3 regions of the Janibacter sp. FSL W8-0316 genome follow, and region 2 is predicted to be linked to each of the others. Evidence: riboswitches for the same ligand, from Rfam matches in the RefSeq annotation. Region 2 holds a riboswitch; each other region holds the start of a gene.

The links. A riboswitch is a leader RNA that binds a small molecule or an ion and turns the genes downstream of it on or off. The one in region 2 is predicted to bind thiamine pyrophosphate.
Region 1: another riboswitch for thiamine pyrophosphate. It lies ahead of NYE39_RS09565 (ECF transporter S component); the one in region 2 lies ahead of thiC (phosphomethylpyrimidine synthase ThiC).
Region 3: another riboswitch for thiamine pyrophosphate. It lies ahead of thiM (hydroxyethylthiazole kinase); the one in region 2 lies ahead of thiC (phosphomethylpyrimidine synthase ThiC).

What each region holds. Positions count from the first base shown of each region.
Region 1 is NZ_JBBOQX010000001.1:1,934,855-1,945,033, forward strand. Features, by position in the region: gene NYE39_RS09545 (LysM peptidoglycan-binding domain-containing protein) at 1-1,517, shown strand, start outside; gene NYE39_RS09550 (hypothetical protein) at 1,531-2,454, shown strand; gene NYE39_RS09555 (hypothetical protein) at 2,451-3,047, shown strand; gene NYE39_RS09560 (ATP-binding cassette domain-containing protein) at 3,052-5,196, opposite strand; gene NYE39_RS09565 (ECF transporter S component) at 5,304-5,948, opposite strand; TPP riboswitch at 6,026-6,128, opposite strand; gene NYE39_RS09570 (DUF4235 domain-containing protein) at 6,214-6,513, shown strand; gene NYE39_RS09575 (NAD(P)H-quinone oxidoreductase) at 6,513-7,490, shown strand; gene NYE39_RS09580 (ABC transporter ATP-binding protein) at 7,581-8,270, opposite strand; gene NYE39_RS09585 (ABC transporter ATP-binding protein) at 8,267-9,106, opposite strand; gene NYE39_RS09590 (FtsX-like permease family protein) at 9,103-10,179, opposite strand, start outside.
Region 2 is NZ_JBBOQX010000001.1:2,898,761-2,908,939, forward strand. Features, by position in the region: gene NYE39_RS14305 (hypothetical protein) at 5-379, shown strand; gene NYE39_RS14310 (SRPBCC family protein) at 430-870, shown strand; gene NYE39_RS14315 (DMT family transporter) at 899-1,222, opposite strand; gene NYE39_RS14320 (DMT family transporter) at 1,219-1,557, opposite strand; gene NYE39_RS14325 (DinB family protein) at 1,580-2,107, shown strand; gene NYE39_RS14330 (hypothetical protein) at 2,125-2,565, opposite strand; gene NYE39_RS14335 (helix-turn-helix transcriptional regulator) at 2,672-3,436, opposite strand; gene thiD (bifunctional hydroxymethylpyrimidine kinase/phosphomethylpyrimidine kinase) at 3,471-4,310, opposite strand; TPP riboswitch at 4,340-4,447, shown strand; gene thiC (phosphomethylpyrimidine synthase ThiC) at 4,445-6,196, shown strand; gene NYE39_RS14350 (MFS transporter) at 6,193-7,569, shown strand; gene NYE39_RS14355 (hydroxyethylthiazole kinase) at 7,566-8,378, shown strand; gene NYE39_RS14360 (thiamine phosphate synthase) at 8,369-9,019, shown strand; gene NYE39_RS14365 (MFS transporter) at 9,000-10,179, opposite strand, start outside.
Region 3 is NZ_JBBOQX010000001.1:2,529,058-2,537,492, reverse strand. Features, by position in the region: gene NYE39_RS12465 (DUF488 domain-containing protein) at 1-201, shown strand, start outside; gene NYE39_RS12460 (hypothetical protein) at 458-913, opposite strand; gene NYE39_RS12455 (winged helix-turn-helix domain-containing protein) at 913-1,515, opposite strand; gene NYE39_RS12450 (hypothetical protein) at 1,674-1,931, opposite strand; gene NYE39_RS12445 (hypothetical protein) at 1,961-2,452, opposite strand; gene NYE39_RS12440 (TlpA family protein disulfide reductase) at 2,765-3,373, opposite strand; gene NYE39_RS12435 (recombinase family protein) at 3,400-4,035, opposite strand; TPP riboswitch at 4,353-4,449, shown strand; gene thiM (hydroxyethylthiazole kinase) at 4,441-5,268, shown strand; gene thiE (thiamine phosphate synthase) at 5,265-5,912, shown strand; gene thiD (bifunctional hydroxymethylpyrimidine kinase/phosphomethylpyrimidine kinase) at 5,909-6,754, shown strand; gene NYE39_RS12415 (TenA family protein) at 6,751-7,452, shown strand; gene NYE39_RS12410 (HAD-IIA family hydrolase) at 7,666-8,435, opposite strand, start outside.

The sequences.
Region 1 (10,179 bases), 960 kb from region 2:
TCGCCACCTCGCCGTGGGCCGATGCCACGACGGTCACGGTCATCGGCGGCCACCCCGAGCTCGAGCAGGTCATCGGCTCGTCGCGGGTGCGCTTCGTCCCCGACATGGCCGCCTACACCCTCTCGGTGCAGGTGCAGATCGACCCGACCGCCCGCGAGGTGATCGTCGTGAGCGGCGACCTCGACGCGCGCGACCGTCGTCGGCTCGACAAGGCTGTCGCCTCCTCGCCCCGCGTGGCCCTGGCGCACTCCGCGAGCAGCATCGCCGACGGCGCCGACGCCCTGATCATCGGCGACGACCCCGACGCGGCTGTCCTCTCCCCCGCCTACCTGCAGGTGCGGCCCGAGCGGCTGAGTGCGCAGGACGCCGCCCGCATCGGCTTCCTCTTCGATCTCGTGGCCCCCTCCGACGACGTCTGGGCGCCCGCCGAGGGCGAGCCGACGCTCGCCTCCGTCGCGGCCGCCACGCCCGAGGTCACCGTCGACCCCGGCGACGACCTGCTCGACGACGCACCGACCGTTCGCCGCTCCCAGATCGACGACGAGAGCGGCAGCCGCACTCAGGTCCGGTGGAACACCCCGGTCAACACCCCGTCTGGGGACACCCCCTTCGCCCCGGGTGAGGACGTCGCGACGGTCCGCCGGACCGCTGGCCTCGAGATCACCGCCCAGGGGACCACCCCGGGGTGGCTGTCCAACCAGATCACGCCGACCCCGGGCACCCCGCTGCCCCCGGTCATCGCCTTCCCCGAGCGGGTCCGCGAGCTCGCCGCGCCCACCGACGAGCCGGTGCTGCGACTGCTCGGCCCGGTCGACATCGACAACGTCGGCGACGTCACCCCCGCCCACCGCATGCGCCTCACCGAGCTCGCGGCCTACCTCAGCACGCACCCCGAGGCGACGGGCACCGAGATCGACGACGCCATGTGGCCCAACCGCGCCGTGCACGACCACTCGCGCGTGCGCGACAGCTCGCTCGCCGGGCTCGGCTCCTGGCTGGGTCCCGACGAGACCCCGCAGGGCGGTCTGGTCGCGGCCCGCACGATCGCGAGCGACTGGTCGCTGTGGCAGGGACTCGTGCCCGCCGACCCCTCGACCGCCGGCACCGAGCACCTCGAGCAGGCCCTCGGTCTGGTTCGCGGACGCCCCTTCGCCGGGGTGCACCCGCGGCACTACGTCTGGGCGCAGGCGCTGCGTTCGCAGATGATCTTCGCCATCACCACTGCGGCGACCGAGCTGGCCCGCCGCCGGCTCATGGAGGGGCGTTGGGCGGCCGCGCACGACGCGACCGTGGTCGGCCTGACGGTCGAGCCCGGCGTCGAGGCCCTGTGGCGCCTGCAGCTGCTGGCCACCCACGAGCTCGGCGACCCGGTCGCCCGCGATGCCGCGGCCTTCGGTCTGGCCGACTGCGGCCGGCTGGCCGATGGTGTCCTCGAGCCCGCGTCGCGCGAGCTGCTCGCCACCCTGCCCGAGATCACCGCCTCGCAGACCCCCACGACCACCCATCACGCGGTCTGAGGAGGCCACAGCGATGACGATCCTGACCCGCGTCCTGACCCGGGAGCGCCTGTTCGCCACCTTCGGCGTGACCCTGCTCTTCCTCGCCCTCTCCCTGTCGGCCGCGCCCGACAGCGACGCCAACATCTGCCGCAACTTCGGCCTGCGGGCCAACTGCCGGATCGTCTTCGGCGGGGAGAAGTCCGACGGCACCGGTGGCGGCAAGGGTGGCGGGCGACCGGCCTGCCACCGTGGCGCGCCGGAGTACAAGAGCGTGCCCTGCGAGGACGCCGTCGCCGGCTCGTGGAGCAACGCTCGGCAGTGCTACGTCATCGAGGCGATCGACCAGCCGGGTCCCGACCACCCGGGCTACCGCGAGGGCGCCAAGCTCTACACGTGCACCGGCCTCAACGACGAGGGCAATGTCCTCATCCCCCGGGACTCCTTCTGGTCGGAGGAGCCGCCGGAGACCAACAACCCCCAGGACCTCCAGGAGGACCTCGAGACGGCCGTCGGCACGCGCTTCCGGGCGATGTACCCCGGTCTGGCGCCCAGCCCCGTCCCCATGCACGCCCGCTTCGACGGGTACCGCATGGCGCCGGTCGGCCTCAACGTGTGGATGTGGCCCCGCGCCCTGTTCGACTCGCAGTGGGACCCACCGCTCGTCGAGGACCCCGACACCGGCTACTTTGTCGACGCCGGCGTGACGCACGTCAAGTGGGAGATGGGCGACGGGACGTCGATCACCTGCGGCAAGAGCGAGCCCTTCGCCCGGCGCAAGGCCGAGCAGACCCCCGACTGCGGGCACAAGTACAAGAAGCCCGGCAACTACCTCGTGCGCATCACGACCTACTGGAACATCAACTACCGGGATGCCAACGGCGAAGGCCGCATGCAGACCGAGTTCAAGCAGTCGCTGTGGATCCGTATCGGTGAGAACCAGGTGGTCAACAAGTGACCCGACCCCGTCGCGGAGGGCACCTGGCCGTGGTGCTTGCCCTGGGAGCGGTCCTCGCCGGCTGCGGTGACGGTGATCGTGAGGACGAGCACCTGCCACCCGACCTCGTCGACCAGAGCCAGACGACGTCGGTGGACGCCGACGACGTCGCCTCCGACCGCGCGCGTCAGCGCGTCTACCAGTGGGTGAACGGCCGCAACACCATCCTCGCCCAGCCCGACCACTACACCACCGAGGCCTCCATCGGCTTCGCCGAGGGCACCGAGGCGACGGCCATCCTCGCCGACGCGGCCGAGCTGACCGTCGACAAGCAGACCCGCAAGGGCGAGACGAAGCTCGTGGGTGACCCGACCGCGACGAAGATCGACCTCGACCCGGCCCCGATCAAGAGCACGGCCATCCCTCCCTTCGTCAAGGTCAGGGCCTGCATCGACGAGAGCGGCACCCACCTCGTCAACGCCTCCGGGACCAAGGTCAAGGGCTCGGGGGGCAAGGGGCCGCGACCGGTGAGCTTCCACGTGCTCAACCGCAGCTGGCCCAACACCGACACCTGGCGGATCGCCTGGCAGGAGGACATCAAGGGCTCCTGCTGAACCGTCAGCGGGCGAGCAGCGCGACGAGCACCGTCACGAGCGAGGCGAGCACGACCACCGTGTCGGCCGCGCGCCACGGGGCCCGGGTGGCCCAGGTGCGCCGACCGGCGCCGGCGAAGCCACGAGCGTCCATCGCCACGGCGAGCGTGGCCGCGGACCCGAGCGAGCGCAGCAGCATCCCGAAGGTCGAGGCCCACAGGTGCGCCACGACACTGCGCGGCGAGCGCCAGGTCACGCCCTGGCCCCGCAGCCGGCGCGCCCAGCCGACCTCGGTCCACGCCACGCCGAAGGTCTGCACCCGCTGCAACGCCGCGCCCAGCGCGACGACCGGGCGGGCCGGCAGCCGGAGCCGCTGGCCCAGGTGGTCGGCGAGGTCGTCGGGGTCGACGAAGGCGAGGAGGATCGCCGAGGGCACGACGATGACGAGCAGCCGCAGCGCGGCCGAGAGCGCGACCTCGACGTCGCGCGACCCGAGCAACCAGGTGGACCAGCCGACGCCGAGACCGCCGACGAGGGCGGGGACGAGTCGGATCGCCAGACCGCGCCACCGGCCCGGGACGGTCCAGCCGGCGCCGCGGCCGGGCAGGTTGCTCAGGCCCACGACGGCGCCCAGCACGAGCAGGCCCAGGATGACGAGCGAGACCCGCCACCCGGGTGAGAGGACGGCGGCCGCCATGGGGATCGCGGCCGCGGCGAAGAGCGCGAGCGGCCCGCACGCGGACAGCACGGCCCGTGGCGTCTCCCGGGACGGCTCGGTCTCCGGCGGACGCACCTGCCGCACCTCGTCGACGAGTGAGACGAGGTCGGGGTCGTGCGTGGCGGCGACGACGGCACCGCCGCGGTCACGGTGGGCGGTGAGCAGGCCGACGACGGCCGCCCACGTGCCACGGTCCTGACCGACCGTCGGCTCGTCCGCGAGGGCCACGGCCGGGCCGTGGGCCAGCGCGGCCGCGACGGCCAGCCGACGCTGCTCGCCACCGGAGAGAGTCTGCGGGTCGGCCCGCTCGAGGTGCTCCAGCCCGAGGACCTCGAGGAGGCGACGGGCCTCCCCTTCGTCAGCGGTGCCGAGGGTGCGGCCGGTGAGCAGCACCTCGTCGAGCACGGTGCGGGCGAGCAGCGCGCTGGAGCTCCACTGCGGCACCCACCCGACGAGGTGGGCGATCTCGGTGGCGGGCAGGTCCCCGACCGACCGTCCGTCGGCGAGCACCCGTCCCGACGACGGCGCCACCAGCCCGCCGAGCGCCGCCAGCCACGTCGACTTGCCCCCACCGCTGGGTCCGACGAGCGCGGTGGCCCGGCCCGCGGCCGGGGAGAGCGGCGCGTCGGTGACGAGCGCGGTCGTCACCTCGCTGCTGCCATCGAGGTGGTTGCGCGCTCGCTCGACGACGAGCGGTTCGCTCGTGAGCAGCGTCGCCCCGGGCTCGACCGCACGGGCGAGGGGGCCGAGGTCGATCGTCAGCGGCTCAGGAGCCGGCACGCCCGGCACCCAGATGCCGTCGGCGGCCAGCGCCTCACCGTGCTCGGCCAGCACCTCGGCGGCCGACCCGTCGTGGTGGATCCGCCCGTCGCGGCCGAGGACGAGCACCCGGTCGACGTGCTCGAGCCAGGGCTCGATCCGGTGCTCGACGACGACCGTCGTCAGACCGGCCGCGCCGGTGACGACGGCGTCGCGGACCCGGGCGGCCGAGGCGGCGTCGAGCATCGCGGTCGGCTCGTCGAGCAGCAGGAGGGCCGGCTGGAGGGCGAGGGCACCGGCGAGCGCCAACCGCTGGGTCTGCCCACCGGAGAGGGCGCCGGTCGGGGTGGTGCGCGGCAGGTCCCCCAGCCCCACAGCGGCCAGGCAGCGGTCGACGACGGCCGGCATGTCGCCGGCGGGGACACCCACGTTTTCCAACCCGAAGGCGACATCGCGCCCCACGGTCGCCGCGACCGTGCCCGAGCCGGGCTCCTGGAGCACGAGCCCGACCGCACCGGGACGCTCGCCGGGCGCGGCCCCGTCGACCCGTACCTCGCCGACGAGGTCACCGGAGTCGACGGTGAGCAGCAGGCCGGCGAGGGCCCGGAGCAGGGTCGACTTGCCGGACCCGCTCGGCCCGACGAGCAGGACCCGCTCGCCGGGGCGCAGCGTGAGGTCGAGCTCGCGCAGCACGGGCTCGCGTCGACCGACGGGCCGCCACGTGAGGTCGCGGACGACGACCTCACCACCGCCCGCGAGGCCGACGTCGCCGGGGGTTTCCCCCTTCGTCCGCTCGTGGATCAGACGGCCCTCCGCTCGAGGACCTCCTGGCCGGGTGGGAAGGGGTTGAGCGCACCGGCCTGCGCCAGCGCGCGGGTGAGCAGCCACCCGCCGAGCCCGGCGACGACGACGCCGGAGACGACCATGAGCGGCAGGTAGGCGAGCTTCCACGCCCAGGTCCAGTCGACGAAGTACCAGTAGATCTCGTAGACCCACTCCAGCGGTGCCGACAGCGCACCGGAGAGCAGCGCGACGGCCGGGCCGAAGGCCTTGTAGGCGAAGATCGCGAAGGCCAGCTCGGCGCCGATCCCCTGGGCCAGGCCGGAGACGACCGTCGTGACCCCCCACTGGTTGCCGAAGAGCGCGGAGACGGTCGCGGCGATGAGCTCGCAGGCGATGGCGGCGCCGGGCCGGCGCACGACCAGCCCGCCGACGACGCCGGCGATGAACCAGAACCCGACGAAGAGCCCGAAGAGCGGCTGGAAGGCCAGGCCGAGGGCAGAGATGGGTCCGTTGTAGAGCAGTCCGTAGCCCCAGTAGGCGACACCGAAGGCGACGCCGAGGAAGGCGATCGTCAGCAGGTCGACGGTGCGCCAACCCATGAGCGGGCGGGTGGCGAGGACGGTCCCGGCGCGGGTCGCGCCCGTGGACTTCGTGGTGGACATGTGTGCTTCTCCTGTGTGGTGTGACTCCACAGGGCGGGCCGACGCCACCCGCGACGGCGAGGCCGTCCGGCGACGACGGTCCGTGAGACTCGACTCCCTACGCCGGTGCGAACCGGATCAGGTACGAGGGTCTGCGGTCGCCCGCACTCTCAGCGCTGTTGCGCTCCCCTGTCGTGCCCCTCCAGCATAGGCCTGTGGCAGGGTTGGTCCCGTACCGGGTGGCGCGGACCGTGACCACCTCTCACGCGTGGCGAAAGGACCCCTCATGGGCAACGTGGTGTGGAAGCTGTTGGGCAGCGGATCGGCGATCCTCGCCGGCATCGTCGCCAACAAGGTGATCACCGAGGTGTGGAAGAAGGCCGGCCGAGACACCGAGATCGACCCGACCAACCCCAACACCTCCTTCGGGGAGGCCCTCGCTTATGCGGCCCTCGCCGGTCTGGCCGTCGGCCTGGCCCGCACGATGACCACCCGTCAGGCGGCGGCGATCTACCAGAGGTCCGCCGGTCACCTGCCCAAGCCGATGCGCGAGGACGTCGAGAAGGAGCTGGGGCTCGAGTCGTGATGCAGGGCATCTCCATCACCGAGCCCGGTGACGCCGACGTCCTGCAGGTCACCGAGGTCGAGGCGCCGTCCGCGGGCCCCGGCGAGGTGGTCGTCGACATGGTCGCCGCGGGCGTCAACCGCGCCGACGTCATGCAGCGTCTGGGGCACTACCCGCCGCCCGCGGGCGCCTCGCCGCTGCCGGGCCTCGAGGTCTCGGGCACGATCCGCGAGGTCGGTCCGGGTGTCGAGGGCTGGTCCGTCGGCGACGAGGTCTGTGCCCTCGTCGACGGTGGCGGCTATGCGGAGCAGGTCCGGGTCCCGGCGGCGCAGCTGCTGCCCGTGCCGAAGGGGGTCTCCCTCACCGATGCCGCGGGGTTGCCCGAGGTCGCGTGCACGGTCTGGTCCAACGTCTTCATGACCGCCAACCTCCAGCCCGACGAGGTCTTCCTCGTCCACGGCGGGTCCTCCGGCATCGGGACGATGGCCATCCAGCTCGCCACGGCCGCCGGTGCGCGGGTGGCTGTGACGGCCGGCTCGCAGGCCAAGCTCGACGTCTGCCGCGACCTCGGCGCGCAGATCCTCGTCAACTACCGCGAGCAGGACTTCGTCGAGGAGGTGCGCGCCGCGACTGATGGTCACGGGGCCGACGTCGTCCTCGACCTCATGGGCGCCAAGTACCTCCCGCGCAACGTCGACCTGCTCGCGACGTCGGGCCGGCTCGTCGTCATCGGCCTCATGGGTGGCCGCAAGGGCGAGCTCGACCTCGGCAAGCTGCTGAGCAAGCGCGCCGCGGTCATCGCGACCTCGTTGCGGGCCCGTCCCGCCGAGGAAAAGGCGGCGATCGTCGCCGCCGTCCGCGAGCACGTGTGGCCGCTGATCGAGGACGGCGCCGTGCGCCCGATCGTCCAGGGCACCCACCCGCTCGAGCGCGCCGCCGACGCCCACCGCGAGCTCGAGGCGAGCGGTCACATCGGCAAGATCCTGCTCACCGCCTGACACCCTTCGAATTTCCTGAGGGAAATGCGGCCCGCGACCCTCCCCCTCTCGCATTGCCCAACGGCAATGCACTCTGGACCCCGCATTGCCCTACGGCAATGCGGTCTGGAGGTGGCCCTCGTCGAGGTGCCAGCGGGCGGCCGCAGCCTCGGCGACCTCGGGGTCGTGCGTGGCGAGCAGGACGATCCCGCCCCGGCGGGCGATGTCCTGCAGCAGCACGACGACCTGCTCGCGGGTGTCGTGGTCGAGCTCCGAGGTGGGTTCGTCGGCGAGCAGCACCAGGCTCCCCGCCGCCAGGCGAAGGGAGGACAGCGCCAGTCCCCGGGCGACGGCCACGCGCTGCCGCTGACCGCCGGAAAGCTCCTCCGCGAGGTGGCCTCCGTGCTCGTGGAGCCCGACCGAGGCGAGCGCCCGGTCAGCGGCCTCGCCGGCGTCGCCACCGGACATGCCCGCCGCGACGAGCGGCACCGCGATGTTGTCGCGGGCGGTGAGCACCTCGGCCAGGGCGCTGCCCTGGGGGATGAGCACGGCACCGGCATCGCGTGAGCCGGCTTCGTCACCGATCTGCCTCTCCCCCAGTCGGATCCGCCCGCTCGAGCCTGGCTCGAGCAGTCCACCGACCGCCCACAGCAACGTGGTCTTGCCGGCGCCGGAGTGCCCGGTGACGGCAGTGATCTCTCCGGGACGCGCGACCGCACGGACCCCTTCGACCGCCATGACGTCGCCGTAGCGCACCGCGACGTCCTCGAGCACGAGGTCCTCGCTCATCGGCTCGCTCATCGCCCCTCCTCCTCGTCGACGAGGAGCTGCCAGGCCCCGTCGTCGGTGCGGTGCACGCGCACGAGGGTCCCCGGGGGGAAGGCCTCGAGTGCCGGCGGCGGCAGCGGCAACGACCCGTCGGCGGCCACGACGGAGTACTCCTCGCCGCTGCGTCCCTCACCGCCGACCCGGCCGTCGCGGATGGTCACGGTGCGGGGGAAGGCCTTGGCCACGTCGGGGTCGTGGGTGACGACGACGATCGTCGTGCCGAGCGTGCGCCCCACCTCGGCCATCGCCTCGAGGACGACGTCGCGGGCGTCGTGGTCGAGCTGGCTCGTCGGCTCGTCGCCGAGGAGGAGCCCCGGCCCGCAGGCGAGGGCGACAGCCAGGGCCGCGAGCTGGAGCTGGCCGGGGGTGAGCGACTCCAGCGGCTGGTCGGCCACCTCGTCGAGCCGGAGCAGGCCGAGCAGCTCGTCGACGGCAGGGACGCTGCGCCCGGTGCGCCGCGCTGCCCCCTGGGCGAACGCGACATTGCCTCGCGCCGTGAGCCATGGCAGGTGGTTGCGAGCCGCGCCCTGCAGGACGATGCCGACTTCGCCCGACCGGAAGGCGTCGATCTGCGCCTCGCTCATCACCGACAACTCGTGGTCGCCGACGTGGATCCGGCCGGCGCTCGGTCGCAGCAGCCCACCGAAGAGCGCGAGCAACGTCGACTTGCCCGCCCCGCTGGGGCCGAGCAGGGCGATCCGCTCGCCCGCGGCGACGGTGAGGTCGACCCCGGAGAGCGCGGCCACGTCATGGCCCTCGGCACGGTATATGTGCACCAGTCCGTGGGTGCGCACGGGCAGCCCGCTCATGTCGCCTCCCCCTGGGCCGCGCCGAGTCGCACCCGGCGCCCGATCGCCCCGGCGATGAGGCGGGCGACGACGAGCAGGACGATCGCGACGACGAGCGTGGCGGCGACGACCGCGAGCCACGCCGGCGCGAGATCGGCCACTGGCACCGCGGCCGGGGTGGTGAAGAGCGGCAGCTCGGGCAGCGCGATCCACGACCCGACGAGTGCGCAGAGCGCGCCGAGGACCACGCCGACGGCGACGCTCGTCAGGTGCTCGGTGCGCAGGGCCCGCCCGACCGCGCGGGAGCTCACCCCGCTCACCCGCAGCGCGGCGAGGTCGCGGGCGCTGGAGCGCCACCCGGTGATCGCGAGGACGACGAGGACGAGCGCGGCGAGGATGACCGCGAGCACACCGCCGAGCAGCGCGAGCTGCAGCCCCCAGGCCGACGCGGACTGGTCGTAGACCCGGTCGGCCTCGGCCGTCGTCGTCACCGATCGGACGGGCACGTCGGCGTCGCCGAGCAGGTCGCGCGCCCGCTCGATCGTCGCCGGCGAGGCGTCGCCGAGCCAGATCTGGCGCTGCGTGCGGGTGGTGTCGAGCTCGCCGCTCGTGCGCGCGAGCGCCGGAAGGGAGACGAGCACCCCGTGGTCGGTCGCCGCGGGCAGCGCGTCGACGACCTGCGCGACCTCGATCTCGGTCTGGCCGCCGGCGACGTCGGTCACCGAGCGGACATCGTCGACCTCGGCGTCCGCGCCGGCGGCAATCGCCGGGAGTGGCCGGGGCACGTCGGCCACGTGGGCGGTCACGTCCGCGCCGTCGAGCGCTGCGACCTCGAGGTGAAGGTCGTCCCCCTTCGGCGTGACGGTCAGCCAGGAGCTGCCCGCGGCGGGCGCGTCGGAGTCCCACGTCCGCGGACCCGTGACGGGCAGGGGCTTGCCGTCGACGGCGAGACCGGCGACCTCGACGGTCCCGTCGACGGAGCTGCCGGGGAAGCCCGAGGTCGCGACCCGGATGCCCGCGACCCGGCAGTCGTCGGTGCAGAAGAGATCGGCGTCGACCCGGGCGCTGCCGCGGGCCTTCGGCCCGAGCGTCGT
Region 2 (10,179 bases):
GACCATGCAGCCGCTGACCATCCGCCACAGCCGCCCCATGGCCATCACCTTCGTCGGCCTGGGTGTGCTCATCGCACTCGTGTCCCTGCTCACCTCGGCCTGGGTGACCGTCGCGGCGGGCGTCGTGCTCACCGCCCTCGGCGTCCTCCAGCTCGTCAACCCCATGCTGCGGATCGAGGCGCACGAGGTGCGCGTGTGCAACCCGCTCGGCATGACCCTGCGGCGGTTCCCCCTCACCGAGCCCCGTGACCTCGTCCTCGACGGCAAGAACCTGCTCCACGTCCCGACCGGCAAGCGGGTCGCGGCGCTCGGCTTCGGGGTGCACCAGCCCGACGTCGAGGCCCTGCGGCAGGTCGTGCCCGTCGTGCCGCAGGGCTGACGAGGTCTCCTCCCGAGCCCGCCTGGCCGCGCGGTCCTAGGGTGGGTGCCATGGACGAGACCAAGGTCGTGACCGCCTCCACCACCATCGCCGCGCCGCCCGAGGCGGTCTTCGAGGAGATCGCCGATCCCGCGCGTCAGCTCGCCTGGGACGGCAACGACAACCTCGGCGCGTCCGCACCCGGGCAGCGGGTCCACGCGGTCGGCGACGTCTTCATGACGACGACGACCTCGGGCAACGACCGGTACAACCACGTCGTCGACTTCGAGGAGGGGCGCCGCATCGCCTGGCGTCCGGCGGCCCAGGGGCAGGCCCCCTTCGGCCACCAGTGGGGGTGGGAGCTGAGCCCGACCGCCGACGGCGGCACCGAGGTGACCCACACCTACGACTGGCGCGAGCTGACCGACGAGTCGCGCTACGAGCGGGCACGCAACACGACCGAGGCCAACCTGCGCTCGTCCCTCGACCGGCTCGCCGCGCTCTTCGGCTGAGTCGTCGCGCCGACGGTGGGCACCGGGATCAGTGACTGCCGCCGAGCTCGAGGAGCAGGACGCCGACCATGATGAGGGCGATCCCGACGGCCATCCGCCGGGTCAGTGCCTCCCCGAAGAGCACCCGCGAGCCGATGGCCGTGAGTGCGACCCCGGCGGCGGCCCACGTCCCGTAGGCCACGCCGAGCGGCATGCCGTGCGCGAGGCTCGTCGACAGCCCGACGAAGGCCGTGACGTAGCCCAGCGTGACGGCGGCGTACCACCGGGGGCCGCGGTCGACCGCCATGCGCAGCGAGAGCGTCCCCGCCACCTCGGCCGCCACGGCGACGACGAGCCACGCCCATGCCGTCACGGCGACGCCTCCGGCTCGTGCGGGGCGCCCGTCTCCACGAGCAGGACGCCCCCGATGACGAGGACGACACCCAGTCCCATGAGCGGGGTGAAGGTCTCGTCGAGCAGCACGGTCGACAGGAGCGTCGTCAGGGCGACACCGCAGGCCGACCAGATCCCGTAGGCGATGCCCAAGGGCATGCCCCGTCGGAGCACGACGGCGAGCAGGCCGAAGGACGCGACGTAGCCGGCCACGACGACGGCGTAGAGCACGGGCCGGTCGAGGGCCGCCTTGAGGCTCAGCGTGGCCGCGACCTCGCAGACGATGGCGGCGGCGAGCGGCAGCCAGGTCGTCATGCCCCGAGCCTAGGCTGGATGCATGAGCACCCCGCCGCCGCCCGCCGACCACGACTCCCGGGACTGGACGTTCGTCGTCGACGACGGGTGCGACGAGTGCGGCTACACCCCGCACGACCCGGCCGCGACGAGTGACCGGCTCCTCGCCGCGGTGCCCCGCTGGGCCGCGGCACTGCAACGCCCGGGGGCGAGCGAGCGGCCGGCCCCGGGGGTGTGGTCGCCCCTCGAGTACGCCTGCCACGCGCGTGACCTGGTCCGGGTCCTCGGCGATCGGGTGAGCGCCGTGCTCGCCCGGGAGGGCGCCCCCTTCGCGGACTACGACGGGGAGGCCGAGGCCGTGCGCCGGGAGTTCTGGGCCAGTGACCCGCGCGTCGTGGCCCGACAGGTCGCCGAGGAGACCGAGCGCACCGTCGCCGTCCTCGACAGGGTGCGAGGTGAGGCGTGGGGGCGCGCCGGTACCCGGGGCGACGGCGCGCCCTTCACGATCGCCGGCCTGTGCCGCTACCTGCTCCACGACGTGGAGCACCACCTGCACGACGTCGCGGCCTGACCGAGGGTGCCGGGTGCTCAGCTCGGCTGGTCGGCCTGGCACTGCGCGATGGCCAGACCGAGGCCCTCCTCGAGGATCGTGAAGTCGGCCTCGGTGAGGTAGCCGATGGACCGGGCCGTCCGGCCCTGCGGGTTGTGGTGCAGCGCCCCGCCGCCGACCGTGGCCCGCAGGTGGATGAGCGGCTCCGAGGTCGTGCCGGTCTCCTCCATCCAGTGGTCGATCGCGACCGAGCTGTAGCCCGCGCACTCCGGCATGCCGACGTCCTGCGCGATGACCATCGCGCCGAGCGTCGAGAGCGGCGTCCACGGCGAGCCGTTGCCCGCCTGCTGCTCGGCGGCCTTGTCGTTCCAGTCGAGCTTGTAGCAGTGGTGGGCCGACGCCGTGCTCGCCACTCCCAGGGCCAGGGCCGATGCGCCGGCGAGCGTGCCCAGTACTCGCCCGAGGATCGTGTGCTTCATCGTCGTGCTCCATCTGCGAGGCCGCCGGCTCGTCCGGCGGGGTGCCGACCAGCACACTCCTGCGCGGCCCGGCCGACCATTGGTAGATCTACCCATGGCGGCCCCGTCACGTCTGCGGTAGCAGCCCGATCCGCTGCGCCGTGACGACGGCGCTCAGCCGGTCGGTGACCGAGAGCTTGGCGTAGATGTTGGCCAGGTGTCGGTGCACGGTGCGCTCGGAGCATCCGGCGAGCCGGGCGATCGTCGCGGCCTTGTGGCCGGCGGCGAGCAGGGCGAGCACCTCGCGCTCGCGGTCGGTCAGCTGCGCCACGCGCAGAGCCGGCGGGGGCAGGTGCTCCGGCTCGAGCAGGGCGACGAGCCCGACGGCGACGGGCTGGACCGCCGTGAGCAGGTCGAGGTCGGCGTCGCCGTAGTCCTCGCCCCGACGCCCGATGAGGAAGGCGACGAACTCGATCCCGCCACGCACCGGCAGCGCGACGACCTGGTCGATACCCCAGATCTCGAGGCTGCCGCGGCACTTGGGCGTGGCCTGCCAGACGGCCTGACCGCCGTGCGCGCGGCCGGCCGTCGTCGGCCGCAGGTCACCGGCACGCACGGGGTCGAGCAGGGGGTCGGGACCGGCGGCGATGCTCAGCTCGTCGGTCATCCGTGACCGCGCGGCCTCGTGGGCGCCGCGCCCGATCGCCCGGATCTCGTAGCCGTCGGGCGCACCGTGGACCATCAGCCCGGTGTCCGAGTGGAGCAGCTCGATGAGCAGGTCGCTCATCCGCCCCAGTCGCGCGTCGACGTGCTCGGAGGCCTCGGCGACCCCGGTGACCAGATCGACGACGGCGGCGTAGTGATCGATGTCCTGCCCCGACACGATCGCCATGATCCTCCGGTCCCGCCGAAGGGTAAAGGTCTGGTCAGGGGATGGTCTGGCTCCATCGGGCGAGCTCGTGGAAGTGGTGCACCGGCCCGGCCCCCGACCCGACGTCGAGCGACTCGCCGTGGCGCAGTGCCTCGGTGAGCCAGCCGCGTGCCTCGCGGACCGCCGGCAGCCACCCGTCGTGGCGCGGGCGAAGGGCGGCGATCGCCGAGCTGAGCGTGCACCCCGTGCCGTGGGTGGCGGTCGTCGCGATCCGCGGTCCGCGCAGCTCGCTCGTGCCGCGCTCGTCGTGCCACACGTCGACCGACTCGGTGCCGTCGAGGTGGCCGCCCTTGAGCAGGACGCGACGTGCGCCCAGTGCCCGGAGCGCGGTGGCCTGCTCGGGCAGCTCGGCGGCGGACCCGGCCGGCGGCTGGTCGAGGAGCACTCCGGCCTCGGGCACATTGGGCGTGATGACATCCGCGCGGGGGAGCAGGGCCCGCACGGCGTCGACCGCGTCGGGCGAGAGCAGCCGCGAGCCGGAGGTCGAGACCATCACCGGGTCGAGGACGACCGGTGTCGCGGCCAGCGGGCCGCTCGCCAGCAGCTCGTGGACGGTCTCGACGAGCGCGGCGGAAGAGAGCATCCCGACCTTGACGACGTCGATGCGCACGTCGGCGACGAGTGTCTCGACCTGGGCGCGCACGACGTCGACGGGCACCTCGTGCACGTGCGTCACGCCACGGGTCGACTGCGCCGTGAGGGCGGTGATGACGCACGTGCCGTAGGCGCCCAGTGCGCTGAAGGTCTTGAGGTCCGCCTGGATCCCGGCGCCGCCCGAGGGGTCCGACCCGGCGATCGAGAGGGCGACCGGAGGGCGGGGGAGAGGGGCAGCCATGCCGTCACCGTAGCCATGTGGTTGTATCGAGGCACCCCCGCGGGAGCCCGGGCACGGGCTGAGATCGGACTGCTGCCGTCCGGACCGTCTGAACCTGTCCGGATCATGCCGGCGAAGGAAGAGGAGGCGCCCGCGTGCGCACACCCGAAGAGTCCGAGCTCCACCCGCAGCACCGTCGCGAGGAGGTCGTCGACCCCCGCGACCCGTCGGTCCGGGTCGCGGTCACCGCGATCTCGCTGGCCGACAGCCCCGACGGCACCGCCAACGACGACGTCGTCGTCTACCGCACGAGCGGACCCGGTGCCGACCCCGCGGTCGGTCTGCCCGACCACCGCGGTGCGTGGATCACCGGCCGCGGCGACGTCGAGCCCTACGAAGGGAGGTCCCGTCACCTCGCCGACGACGGCCGCGCGGCCCAGCGCCGCGGCGGCGCCACGGAGGCGTGGCGCGGGCCGGCACGTCGCCCCCTTCGTGCCGTGGCCGGCCGCACGGTGACCCAGATGCACTACGCCAGACGCGGTGAGATCACCGCCGAGATGCGCTATGCCGCACTGCGAGAAGGCTGCTCGCCCGAGCTCGTGCGCGACGAGGTGGCCGCCGGCCGGGCGATCATCCCGGCCAACGTCAACCACCCGGAGTCCGAGCCGATGGTCATCGGGCGGGCCTTCCTCACGAAGATCAACGCCAACATCGGCAACTCGGCCGTCACCTCCTCGATCGCCGAAGAGGTCGACAAGCTCACCTGGGCCACGCGGTGGGGCGCCGACACGGTCATGGACCTGTCGACCGGCGACGACATCCACACCACGCGCGAGTGGATCCTGCGCAACAGCCCCGTGCCGATCGGCACCGTGCCGATCTACCAGGCCCTCGAAAAGGTGGACGGGAGAGCGGAGGACCTCACGTGGGAGATCTTCCGCGACACGGTCATCGAGCAGTGCGAGCAGGGCGTCGACTACATGACGATCCACGCCGGGGTGCGGCTCGCCTTCGTCCCGCTGACGGCCGAGCGGGTGACGGGCATCGTCTCCCGCGGCGGGTCGATCATGGCCGGCTGGTGCCTGGCCCACCACGAGGAGTCCTTCCTCTGGACGCACTTCGACGAGCTGTGCGAGATCTTCGCGCGCTACGACGTCGCCTTCTCGCTCGGTGACGGGCTGCGACCGGGGTCGGTCGCCGACGCCAACGACGAGGCGCAGCTCGCCGAGCTGCGGGTGCTCGGCGAGCTGACCCGGCGGGCGTGGGAGCACGACGTGCAGGTCATGGTCGAAGGCCCGGGTCACGTGCCGCTCCACCTCGTCAAGGACAACGTCGATCTCGAGCAGGAGTGGTGCCACGGTGCGCCCTTCTACACGCTGGGGCCTCTCGTCACCGACATCGCGCCCGGCTACGACCACATCACCTCCGCGATCGGGGCCACCGAGATCGCCCGCCACGGCACGGCGATGCTCTGTTACGTCACGCCCAAGGAGCACCTCGGTCTGCCGGACCGTGACGACGTGCGCACCGGTGTGGTCACCTACAAGATCGCGGCGCACGCCGCCGACCTGGCCAAGGGGCACCCCCGAGCCCGTGAGCGCGACGACGCCCTGAGCCGCGCCCGCTTCGAGTTCCGCTGGCACGACCAGTTCGCGCTCTCCCTCGACCCGCCGCGGGCCATGGCCTTCCACGACGAGACCCTGCCGGCGGAGCCGGCCAAGACCGCGCACTTCTGCTCGATGTGCGGGCCGAAGTTCTGCTCCATGCGGATCAGCCAGGACATCCGCGATGCCTACGGGTCGGGTGCGGCCCAGCAGGCCATCGTCGAGGCCGGCATGGCAGCGAAGTCGCGCCAGTTCGTCGAGCTCGGCTCGAGCGTCTACGTGCGCGAGGAGCCCACCCGATGAGTCTCGTGCCCGGTCTGCCCCCGACCGGTCGCGCGGCCGTGCGCGCCGGGATCGTCGGCAACTACGTCGACCAGATCAACATCTTCCTGCCCGTCGTCGCCCTCGCCCCTGCGCTGGCGACCCTCGCCGGGCCGCACGCGGGCGTCACCGCGGGCGCCGTCGTCATCGTCGCGACCCTCCTCGGTCGACCCATCGGCGCGATGCTCTTCGGGCGCATCGCCGACCGCGTCGGCCGTACCCGCACCACCCAGCTGGCGATCGGCGGCACCGCCGCGTGCAGCCTGGCGATCGCGGCGGTCCCGACGCACGAGAGCATCGGCGTCGCGGCCATCACCGCCGTCGTCGTCCTGCGCTTCGTCGGTGGCGCCTTCCTCGCCGGCGAGTACACCTCGGCGATCCCGCTCGCCATGGAGTGGTCGGTCCCGCGACGGCGCGGCCTGGTGTCCGGGCTGATCATGTCGATGGCGCCCTGGGCGCAGTCGACGATCGCCTTCGTCACGGCGGGCCTGCTCGCCCTCCTCGGTCCGGGCGACTACGCCGCGTGGGGCTGGCGGGTGTCCTTCGTCTGCGGTGGCCTCGCCAGCCTGGCTCTCCTCGCCTACTACTCCGCCCGCGTGGCCGATGCGCCGCAGGTGGTGCGCCAGCGCGAGCAGGCCGACGAAGGGAGGGCCCCCGCCGCCGTCGGTCTGCGCGCCGTCCTCGGCGGTGCCCACGCGGGTGCCTTCTGGCAGATGTTCGGCCTGATGAGCGGCCTGTGGCTCATGACCAACATGGTCGTCATCCTCGCGACCGGTCGGCTGTCGACGGACCTCGGGCTGGGCGGCGGTGACGTCGCGCTCGTCATGGGTCTGGCCGCGGTCGCCCAGGCGATCGTCATGTCGCTCACCGGTCACTGGTCGACCCTCCTCGGGCGGCGACGGTTCCTCGTGGGGTGGGGGCTGTCCGCTGCCGTCGTCGCACCCCTGCTGTGGGCGGGCACGATGGCGACGCAGGTCGTGCCGGTCGTCGTCGGGGTCGCCCTGCTCCAGGTGGTCACCGTGTGCGGCTACGGACCCGTCGGGGCCTACCTGTGCGAGCGCTTCCCCGCGCCGGTGCGCTCCACCGGCTACGGCACGGCCTACTCGCTGTCGATCGTCCTGCCAGCCCTGTGGCCGTGGTGGCTGCCGACGCTCGAGCCGGTGCTCGGCCACGACGGGTCGGTTGCCGCGGTGCTCCTCGCCGGCGGGCTGCTCGTCGCCGGGTGCGGGGCGCTCGGCCCGCGGCTGTCCAGCGCGGACCTCGACCGTGACGTCGAGAGCGTCGCGGCCCAGCCCGATGCCCCGGTCGCGCAGGTGGCGCCGATCGCGACCGTGCCGACGCGGGCGGGCTCGTGATCGGCGCTTCCCGCACCCGCGGCCACCGCGCCGAGATCGCCGCAGCGGTCGACGCGATGCGCGCCGCCGCACCGCTCGTCCACGGGGCGACCGGCTCGGTGACCCGCGCGCTCGTCGCCGACGGGCTCCTGGCCGCAGGCGCCCGCCCGATGCTCACCGAGAGCGAGCAGGAGGCCCCGACGCTCGTCACCGTCGCCGACGCGCTGCTCGTCAACCTGGGCTCGCTGAGCGGCGACGGCATGGCCGGCCTGCTCCCGACGGCCCGCGTCGCCGTCGAGCACGCGGTGCCGTGGGTGCTCGACCCGACGGCAGTCGGCCTGGCCCCCGTGCGCACCCCGCTGGCCCACGAGCTGCTCGCCCTCGGCCCGACGGTCCTGCGCGGCAACGCCTCCGAGGTCCTCACCCTCGCCGGCGGTCTCGGCCGCGGTCGCGGCGCCGACAGCACGCTCGGGCCGGACGCCGCTGCCGAGGCAGCGGGAGCGCTCGCGCGCAGCGGCGGCTGCGTCGTCGCTGTCTCGGGCCCGGTCGACCTCGTCACCGACGGCCGGCAGGTGGCACGCATCGCCTCCGGCTCGCCCCGCCTGACGCAGGTCGCTGGCACCGGCTGCCTCCTCGGGGCCCTGACGGCCGCCCACCTGCCGGCGGCGACCCCCTTCGCCGCGGCGGTCGCGGCCACCGCGCTGCTCACGGTCGCCTCCGACCGGGTGGGCCCGATGGGGCCGGGCAGCTTCAAGGTGGCGCTCGTCGACGCCCTCGACGCGGTGACGGGCGATGAGGTCGCCGCGGAGGTGGACCTGTCGTGGACCTGATCGACTGGCGCCTCTACCTCGTCACCTCCGGCGACGGCCCGACGACCGTGCGGGCCGCCGCTGCGGCGGCCGCCGCCGGGGCCGGCGTCGTCCAGGTGCGGGCCAAGCACCTGCTCGCCGGCGACCTGCTCGAGCTCGTCCTCGACGTCGCGTCCGCCGTGGCCGACTCCGCGCCGAGCACGCGCGTGCTCGTCAACGACCGTGCCGACGTCGCCCACGCCGCCCGTCGACGGGGCGCCCCGGTCCACGGGGTGCACCTCGGTCAGGCCGACCTGCCGGTCGCCGAGGCGCGGGCCCTGCTCGGGGGCGACGCGCTGGTCGGGCTGACCGCCGGCACCCTCGAGCACGTCCGCGAGGCCGACGCCCGCACCGGCGCGCCCCGGCCGGACTACCTCGGCAGCGGGCCCTTCCGACCCACCCCGACCAAGGACGTCGGCCGGCCACCCGTGGGGCTGGAGGGGTACCCCCTTCGGGTCGCGGCGACGCGGCTGCCGATCGTCGCCATCGGGGACGTCACGCTCGCCGACGTCGCGCCGCTCTCGCGCACGGGTGTCGCCGGCGTCGCGGTCGTCCGCGAGGTCATGGGCGCGGCCGACCCGGGTGCCGCGGCCGCCGCCTGCCTCAGCGCGTGGGGGCGCTGAGGCCGATCTCGTCGTCGACGAAGACCGGTCGGGCCACGCGCAGACCGGCCAGGGCGATGCCGACGCCGGTCGCCATGAGCAGGCACAGCACGAGGGTCCACCCGCCGGTCAGCTCGTGGAGCACGCCGACGAGGAAGGGGCCGATGCCGGCGAGCAGGTAGCCGACCGGCTGGACGAAGCCCGACAGCTGGGCGGTGACGTGCGGGTCGCGGCTGCGGGCGGTGATGAGCGAGATCGCCGTGGGGAAGGCGAAGCCGGACAGCCCGAGCAGGATCGCCCACAGCAAGGGCAGGGTCGTCGGGGCGAGCAGCAGCCCGAGGTAGCCGGCGATGGCGAGCGCCCCGAAGCCGATCATCCACGCGGACAGGTCGCTGCTGCGGGCGATGACGGTCGGCATGAGCAGGCCGCCCCCGATGCCCAGGGCCGCGAGGACCGAGGTGTAGACGCCGGCGGTGCCGGCGGACAGCCCGGCGTCGCGATAGATCTGGGGCAGCCAGCCGAACTGCACGTAGGCATTGGTCGACTGCACGCCGAAGAGCACCGTGAGGGCGATCGCCGTGGGGGAGTGCCAGATGCGCGAGGTGGGATTTTCGCCGGCGGCACGTCGGTGCACCCGGTCGCGCAGCGCGATGATCGTCCACGGCACGAGGGCGAGCAGGGCGGCCACGCCCCACATGCCGAGCGCGCCGCGCCAGGCACCCGGCGCCACCGCTGCGACCGGTGCGGCGAGGAGCGGGCCGAGGGTGCCGCCGACGGTCAGCCCCATCGAGTAGATGGTCATCAGGCGCACCCCGCCGTCGCTCGAGTGCGCCTTGATCCACGCCGGGACGAGGACATTGCCCAGCCCCATGCCGGCCAGGCCGAGCGCGGTGAGCCCGAGGAAGACCCCGGCGGAGTCGGTGAGCACCCGGGCCAGCAGGGTGACGACGACCGCGGCGACGCCGAGCGTGATGCCCGCGGAGACACCGACGCGGCGGGCGAGTGCGACGGCCCCGCCGCCCGCGACGGCGAAGGCGAACCCCGGCAGCGCGGTGACCACGCCCGCGAGGGTCGGCCCGATGGCCAGTGCCGTGCGCACCTCCTCGAGCAGCGGTCCGACCGAGGAGGCCCCGGGGCGCAGGTTGATCGAGATGAGCGCCACCGCCAGGACCGCGAGGACC
Region 3 (8,435 bases), 370 kb from region 2:
GGGAGCGCCCAGCGCGCGGCCGTGATGTGCTCGGAGGCGGTCTGGTGGCGGTGCCATCGGCGGATCATCGCCGATCATCTCCTCGCCCACGACGATCAGGTGCACCACATCCTCGGCGTCGATCACGTCGATCCGGCGCAACTGAGCCGCGGCGCGGTCATCGGGCCCGACGGCACGGTGACGTACCCGGCCGACGAATGACCAATGCGCCATTCGCTTCCGCACCCCGACCAGGGCTCGAAGACGCCCCGCCGATTTGGATCGCCCCGGGTTCAGTGGAGGCTGAGTTCTGCCGCCGAGGGGTTCTCGGCAAGGTCGTGCGGGTGAGCTTAGTGCAGGGTCTCGTATTCGGCTGGGGGTCGGTTGTCGCACCAGGTGTGGAGCTGGGTGTGGTTGAACCAGTCGACCCATTCGGCGGTAGCCGTGGCCCAATCGCCCGCGCCACCGATGCGGGCCCCTAGAACATGCCGAGGTTGGGCAGCAGCTTGTCCGCGTGGTCGATCATCTTGCGGGTGGCGGCGATCGCGTCGCGCAGCTCGGCGTCGGTGACCGCGACGTCCGGGGTTGAGGGGTACTCGACCTCGTTGCGTCGCCGGCGCATCCAGCCGAAGTCTCGGAAGCCGTCGCCGAACTGTGCGCGCATGGCCTCCTGCACACCCACGTGACCTCCAGAGCGAGTCGGTCGCAAGCCCTGCTGGGCGAGCAGTGCCGTGCACGCCAGCCGTGCGGCGTCGTAGACCAGAGTGAAGGCCCCTGAGGGGTCGTCGGCCGCGTTCTCGCCCGTGCGCAGTCGTGTGCGCGCCTCGTCGAGCAACCGACCGCCATCGGTCGCAGACCCCTTGATGCCTTCCAGGTCGCCCCTGGAGACCATCGCCTCGATGTCGCTCTCCCCGCGCGACCACCGCGGCGCCATCACGCCACCTGCGCCGGCTCGGCGACGTGCCCCAGGGCCACGACGTAGGGCTTGTGCCGGACGTCGTCGACGAGCGGGTCCGCCGCGTCATCTGACCAGCTGGAGACGGGACGGATCACGGGGTTGACCTCGAACCCGACCCGCTCCTCGACGCGGCCGGCGGCGTCGTAGACCGAGGCCCGGTCGACGTCGCCGAGGACCAGCACGTCGACGTCGCCAGGCTCCCCACCCGGGTCTCCGTGCCAGCGAGCGGCCCACGAGCCGTACAGCACGACTGCATCCGCGCCGAGGTCGGCGAACTCGTCCGCGACGATCTCCAGGGGTCCGTAGGTCATCGCGACCAGTTGGGTGAGCGTGGGCGTCAGTCGCCCTCGGGGGTTGGCGCGCAGCAGCGTCGCACGGCCCACGCGCCGGGAGGTGAAGACGCCGGCCTCGACCAGGCGGGCAACTTCACCCGACGCAGTGCTCTGCGGGATGCCGGCGACCTTGGCCAGTTCGGTCTGGGTGACCTCGCGGTCAGGGTGCAGCAGGACCGCAGCCAGGACCTTGCCTTGGGTGTGCGATCGCAGAATCGGCAGAAGGGGAGGGGCTTCGCTTCGCATGACTCGATGCTATCACTGGTTTATGCGTTATGTTCGCATTTTTCGCTGACGTGAACGGTTTATGCGTTTTGTTGACACCTAGGCGTCAAGCCCGTGATCGGCGAGCGGCCCGCCAGGCAACCTCCCCACCCATGAGGTCGACGTCGCCTGGGGCTGAGCTAGCCGGCGGAGGCGCTGTCAGAGACGGCGTCTGCTGCTTCGCGAATTTCCCGGGAGAGCTTGCTCAGCGTGTCGTGAGATCCGCGGTCCTCTTTTTCCCCGACCCGCTGAAACTCGCTCTTGTAGTAGTCGCTGTGCTCACCCAGGAAGTACGCGACTGCGTCGAGCGCTTCCTTGCGTTGCGCGGCGGTCAGTCCTGCCTTCGCCAATTCCTCGGAAAGATCATCGGGAGTCGGCAAAAGCTCGTAGTAACCCATGGGTGAATGCTAGCCACGCGGAAGGGTGCTCACTGCGACACCTCCAGAGTTCCCGGGTGCCACGCGATGATGTCGTCGCGGCGGACGCGAATCCACGACTCAGACGTGAGGTTGGAGGGGTGGAAGAGGAACCGTGCCCAGCCCAAGGTTATGAAGTACTCGGACGGCGATTCCTCGTCGAGGAAGGCCCTCTCCTCTTCGGAGGGCTCGACACCTGCTTCGCGGTCGTCTTGGAACTTCCGCGCCCGCTGGGCATAGTTTTTGGAGTCCCTCCCGTATGGCTCGAACGGGGGTCCTCCGTCTGCGGGGACGGGCGCGAGGTTGTGGGCGTATTGCCACTGAGGGACAGGGGTTCCGGTGACCAATCCACCTGGGGTTAGGAGAGTCACCGCGTTCTCCCCTTTCGCCACGGGTTCAGTGGCGGCGTCAACGAGTGAGATAAGGACACTGAGATACTTGTCATTCCACGCACCTCGCCCACGAGGAGTGCTGGCGCCACTGGGGGAACTGTCGTCGTTCATCTCGATCTCCAATCTTGATCGTGGCCCGCATACGCTGGCGAGGCCTACTTCCCTACTTCTGATCCTGCCGCTGTCCTGTGACAGCGCAAGGTGTGGCTGCGGAATGGCCTTCAAGCACATACAACAAGGGCTATGCCAAGTGCGCCGTGCTGAACGGCGGAACCAAGATGCGGGTGCAGGTCCAGTGCAACTCGTGGACGTCCTGGCACGAGGGAAACTGGGTATGGGGAAGTAACGTCTGGTCAACCTACGCCTGCGACCCTGGCGAGACGGTGTACAAGGTGAAGTACCAGATCGTCTGAGTCAGATGATCTAGCCCTCTCTTAAGGCGTCTCGGACCAGCCCGACCAAGGTGTTCTTGTCGATCGCGCCCAGTACGACTGCTGCGATCCGACCCTCTCGGTCCAACACGGCGGTGGAGGGTTGCGCCGCGAGTTTGCCCTGCATCTGCAAGGCGGTCTCGCCCTTCGCGTCGTAGATGGAGTCGTACGGCAGGCCCCATGACCGCGCTTGGGCTCGACCGGTGTCGAGGGATGATTCCCGGTAGTCGATGCCAATGAACTCGACGTCGGACCCCTCCTTGCGGAACTCACGATAGGCGGCGACCAAGTCTGGGGCCTCTTCGTGACAGGGTCCGCACCAGGACACCCACAGGTTCACCACAACCACGGAACCGAGGTGCTCATGAATGCCCCAGGGCCTGTCCTTGAGCGTCGTTCCGCTCAGGGTGACTGCATCGTCTCGTTCCCCAGGGGCAAGGAGGTGCAGACTGCCATCGCCCGAGATATAGCCGCGGTCTGGTTGTCTCTTGGCCTGCTCCGCGGCAGAGTTCGGATCGCTTGAGCATCCAGAGAGCAGTCCGACGACCGACGCTGCCGCGCCGAAGCACACGTGGCGTCGAGAAACGGGTGAAGTGTTCATGTCGCAGGTCAATCTACGCGCTGGGATCAATTGAGCGAGACGCCTCTCGCGTCTTCGCCTGGCGGACGAGTCCCAGCGCCGTGCGCAGCGCGGACACCCGCCTTGGCGCGCTTGAGCGTGCGGTACACGGTTGCCCGAGAGACGTTGTAGTCCTCGGCGAGCTGGCCCACGGTCGCGGTGCCGGCTTCGTAGTCCTGGAGCAGCTTCTTCGTGCGCCGCTCGTTGAGCTTCGGCGGCTTCCCGTTGAGCCGGCCCTGCTCGCGCGCGATCGCCAGGCCCTCGAGCGTGCGCTGCCGGTTCAGGTCGGCCTCAAACTCAGCGACCATCGCCAGCGCGTTGAACAGGAACTTCCCGACCGGGTCCTCCGCGTCGTGCAGCGACGATCCCAGCTGGAGGGCAGCTCCCTTCTCGTAGACCTGACCGACGAGGTCGCGCGCGTCGGGCACCGACCGTGCGAGGCGGTCGAGCTTGGTCACCACGAGCACGTCCCCCAGACGAAGGGCGGCGATCGCCTGGGTCAGTCCGGGCCGGTTCTTCATCGACCTCCCGGTGCGCTTGTCGGTGTAGATCCGATCGGCGTCGACGCCCAGGTCGGCCAGACCCTTCAACTGAGCAGCGAGGTCCTGCCGCTCAGTTGAGACGCGGGCGTAGCCAATGAGCATCGCCCCTCCTATCGTCGCGTTTGACGGGTGTTACTGCGATCCTAACGCGGGCGGGTCGAATGCGACACCCTCGCGTTGATCCGTGCGGTGAATGTCAGTTTTCGAAGTCCACTGCACGAGTGTCCGAAGTCGACTGCACATTTTAAGGTTGCGCAGCCGTTGTCTGGTGAGGCGCCATGGTGAGGGCTGCGGCGGCCAAGGAACGCCGTAGCGCAGCCGGGCACTGGTGACAGCACGCCCGGACGGTCCGAGGCGCGACCCTTTTGCGATCGCTGAAGCGAGGGCACGGTGCTGGGAACGGTGCGGATGTTAAGCTGGTGAATGACGCGGGGTGCCGTGCTGGTACGGCTGAGATCACACCCGTTGAACCTGATCTAGTTCGTACTAGCGAAGGGAACGTCGCCGATGTCGGCACCTTCTTCCGTCCCTACTGTCCCACTCGATGCTGCCGCTGTGGGCGAGGCCTTGGCTGCGATGCGCGGGCATGCCCCGCTGGTGCAGTGCCTAACCAACGTCGTCGTCGCTCAGTGGACAGCGAACGTCCTGCTCGCGGTCGGCGCCAGTCCATCGATGGTGGACAACCCGGAGGAAGCCGGGCCGTTCGCCGCCGTCGCCGACGGGGTCCTGGTCAACCTCGGCACGCCCCAAGAGGCGACGGTGGCTGCGATGCACGGCGCGGTCAGTGCCGCCGCGGCGGCCGGCACCCCGTGGGTGCTCGACCCGGTCGGGGTGGGTGGGCTCGCCTGGCGCAGCCGGGTTGTCGTCGACCTGCTCGCCCACGCCTCCCCGGCACTCGTCCGTGGCAACCCCTCAGAGATTCTCGCTTTCGCCGGTGGGGGCAGCGGTGGGCGGGGTCCGGAGAGCGTCGACGCCGCCGAGGATGCCCTCGACGCCGGCCGGGCGCTGGCCCGGGAGCACGGCACCATCGTCGCGGTCTCCGGGGAGGTCGACCACCTCACCGACGGCACCCGGCTGGTGCGGGTGGCCAACGGCCATCGATGGTTGACCCAGGTCACTGGCGGTGGGTGCGCGCTGGGCGCGCTCATGGCTGCCTTCGCCGCCACCACCGACGACCCGCTCCTGGCCGCCACGGCCGCGACCGCGACGTACACCGTGGCCGCCGAGGTCGCGGCCGAGCGTGCCGCCGGGCCGGGGAGCTTCGCCGTTGCGCTGCTGGACTCTCTCGCCACCCTCAACCCGCAGGAGCTGACCGAGAAGGTGGTGCTCCGGTGACCCGCCGACCGGTGAACCTCAGCCTCTACCTGGTCACCGACACCGGTTTGTGCGGCCCACGGGGGGTGCCCGCGACCGTGCAGGCTGCGGTCGCGGGCGGAGTCACCGTGGTGCAGTTGCGTGACCCGGGCGCCACCGACGCCCACTTCGTCGCCCTCGGCGTGGCGGTCCGCGAGGTGCTGGCGGGGACCGGGGTGCCGCTGATTATCGATGACCGGGTCCACCTCGTTCAGGACATCGGCGCCGACGGCGTCCACGTCGGTCAGCGCGACATGCCGCCTGCTCAGGCCCGGCAGTTGCTCGGGCCGGACGCCATGGTCGGGCTGTCGGTCAGCACGATCGAGCAGGTTCGCACAGCACGCGGGCTCGGTGACGGCGTCTTGGACTACCTCGGCGTTGGACCGGTGTGGCCGACGGCGACCAAGCCTGACCACGGCACTCCGATCGGCCCGGGCGGGGTGGCTGCGGTGGCCGCCGCGAGCCCGTGGCCGGTCGTCGCCATCGGCGGCATCACCACGAAACGCACCGGCATGCTGCGCCACAGCGGCGCCGCCGGCGTGGCGGTCGTCTCGACGGTGTGCGCCGCGGAGGAACCAGCCGTGGCGGCCGCGAGCCTGCGGGCCGCGTGGGACGGGCAACCGTGAACCCCCGCCCACCGATCGCGCTGACGATCGCCGGCTCCGATCCCTCCGGCGGGGCCGGTATTCAAGGCGACCTCAAGACCTTCTCCGCACTGGGTGCCTACGGCACCGCGGTGCTCACCTCACTGACCGCCCAGTCCACCCAGGGAGTCACCGGTGTCCACGTCGTCCCCGCGGACTTCGTCCGCGCCCAGCTGGACACCCTCGTAGACGACGTGGCGGTTGACGCCGCCAAGATCGGGATGCTCGCCTCCGCGGCCACCATCGAGACCGTCCTCGCCTTCCTCGACAAGCGCTCCGACGCGGTGCCGGTTGTGGTCCTCGACCCCGTCATGGTGTCCACCGCCGGTTCCCGGCTGCTGGCCGAGGACGCCGTCGAGCCGATGCGCCAACTCCTGCCGTACGTCTCCCTCATCACGCCGAACGTCCCCGAGGCCGCCGTGCTGCTCGACGCCGACCCCGCCGAAGACCTCGACACCATGCGCGCCCAGGCCATCGCGCTCCGGGAGCTGGGCGCCGCGCGGGTGCTGGTCAAGGGGGGCCACCTCGGCGGCGACGCACACGCCACCGACCTGTGGCTCGACGACGCGGGCGAGCAGCTGCTGACCGGCCCGCGGGTAGCCACGGTCAACACCCACGGCACCGGGTGCGCCCTGTCCTCCGCGATCGCCGCACTCGCCCCGCGCACCGGGTCCCTGCTAGAGGCCACCCGCCAGGCCAAGACTTGGCTCACCGGCACCCTGCGGGCCGCCGACGCGCTCCACATCGGCCACGGACCCGGCCCCGTGCACCACTGCCACGACATCTGGAAAGACGAGAACGACTGGAAGGACAGCGACCGATGACCAGCCCACACACCTCCATGCCCGAGACGATTCGCGACCACGACGACACTGGCGTGTTCAGCACCGTGGCGTGGCATCGCACGGCCAGGGTCCGCGAGGCGATCGACGCGCTGCCCTTGTTGCACCAGCTGAGCGACGCGACCCTGGCGGAAGAGACGTTCCGGCACTACCTCGCCCAGGACGCGCTCTACCTGGCCGACTACGGCCGGGTCCTGGCCGCGGCCGCCGCTCAGGCCCAGGCGTCGGAGGAAATGGCATTCTGGGCGCAGGCCGCGCGGGAGGTGGTCGAGGTCGAGCGGCAGCTGCACGCCACCCACGTCACCGACCTCACCGCCGCCGAGCCCTCACCGACCACGGTTGCCTACACCTCCTACCTGCTGAGCCTCGCGACAGCGGGAAACTACCCGGTCCTCGCGGCCGGCATCCTGCCGTGCTTCTGGGTCTACGACGACGTCGGCACCCGTTTGAAGGCCGCCGTCGGTGACCTGAGCACGCACCCGTACGGGGACTGGATCGCCACCTACGGCGATCCAGACTTCACCGCCGCCACCGACACCGCCCGGGACATCGTGGACCACCTCGCCGACCAGGCCAGCCCCGGCACACTGGCGCGCATGCACACCGCGTTCCACCGCGCCACCCAGTACGAGTGGATGTTCTGGGACGCCGCCCACCGGCAGGAGACCTGGCCCATCTGAGGTCATTGGTCGGTGCGCCCTTGGGCGCGCGCTCATCATGATCTTTCGAGAGCTGGTCGCCGCCCTGGAGACTCCTACCGTCCGGTGGTGTTGCTCGGACGGTGGGAGACCGGACCCGGGGTTGATCAAGGTAAACGGCGCGCTCAGGCCGGTGCTCCGCACGAGAAGCGCCAGCGCTTTTGACACCATGCGCCCCGAAGGGGATGCGTCCTATCAGTCGATGAGTCCTGTGTCGCCTGAGAGGGCGTCGGTGAGCCACCGCGGGTGCATGGGGAGCAACGGTGCCGGAAGCTCATCCGGGGAGAAGAAACCCGCCTGTGAGGTCTCCACACCATCAGGGTGCATCTGACCGCCGCGCGGGAGGCAGGCGAAGGTGGTGGTGACGAACTGGGTCACTCTCCCGTCGGGATAGGCGAAAACCTGCGAGGCGGGGTCCGAGTACACCCCCACCAGCCGCTGCACTTGCACCTGCAAGCCGGTCTCTTCGGCGACCTCCCGCACCGCCGCCTGGGCGGCAGTCTCGCCCACCTCGACGTGTCCCGAAGGCAGTCCCCACAGCCCGTTGTCCAGCCTGCGCCCCAGTAGCACGCGCCCGGCCTCGTCGAAGACCACCGCGGCCACACCCGCCCGCACCTCGTCCGGCCACGGGTACGGCGACGGGCGCATCGGGCCGATGTCAAGGGCCGGATCAAACAGCCCGGCCAGGCCCGTGACCGTGGCCTCCGCAACGGTGGGATCACACTGCCGACGGCCGCTGCTCGGCGTCGCGGGAGCGACGAGGATCGCCGGCAGGCCCGCGCAGTGCGCCCCGACGACGTCCGTAGCCGGGGTGTCCCCCACGACCACCACTCTCGTCGTAGCAGGGAGCCCGCGCTGGGCCAGGCGGAACATCTCCGGTCCCGGCTTGCCCACCACGACCGGTCGGCGCCCACTGGCGGTCTGGATCGCTGCGACGACCGCGCCGGTGGCCGGCCACGGGCCGC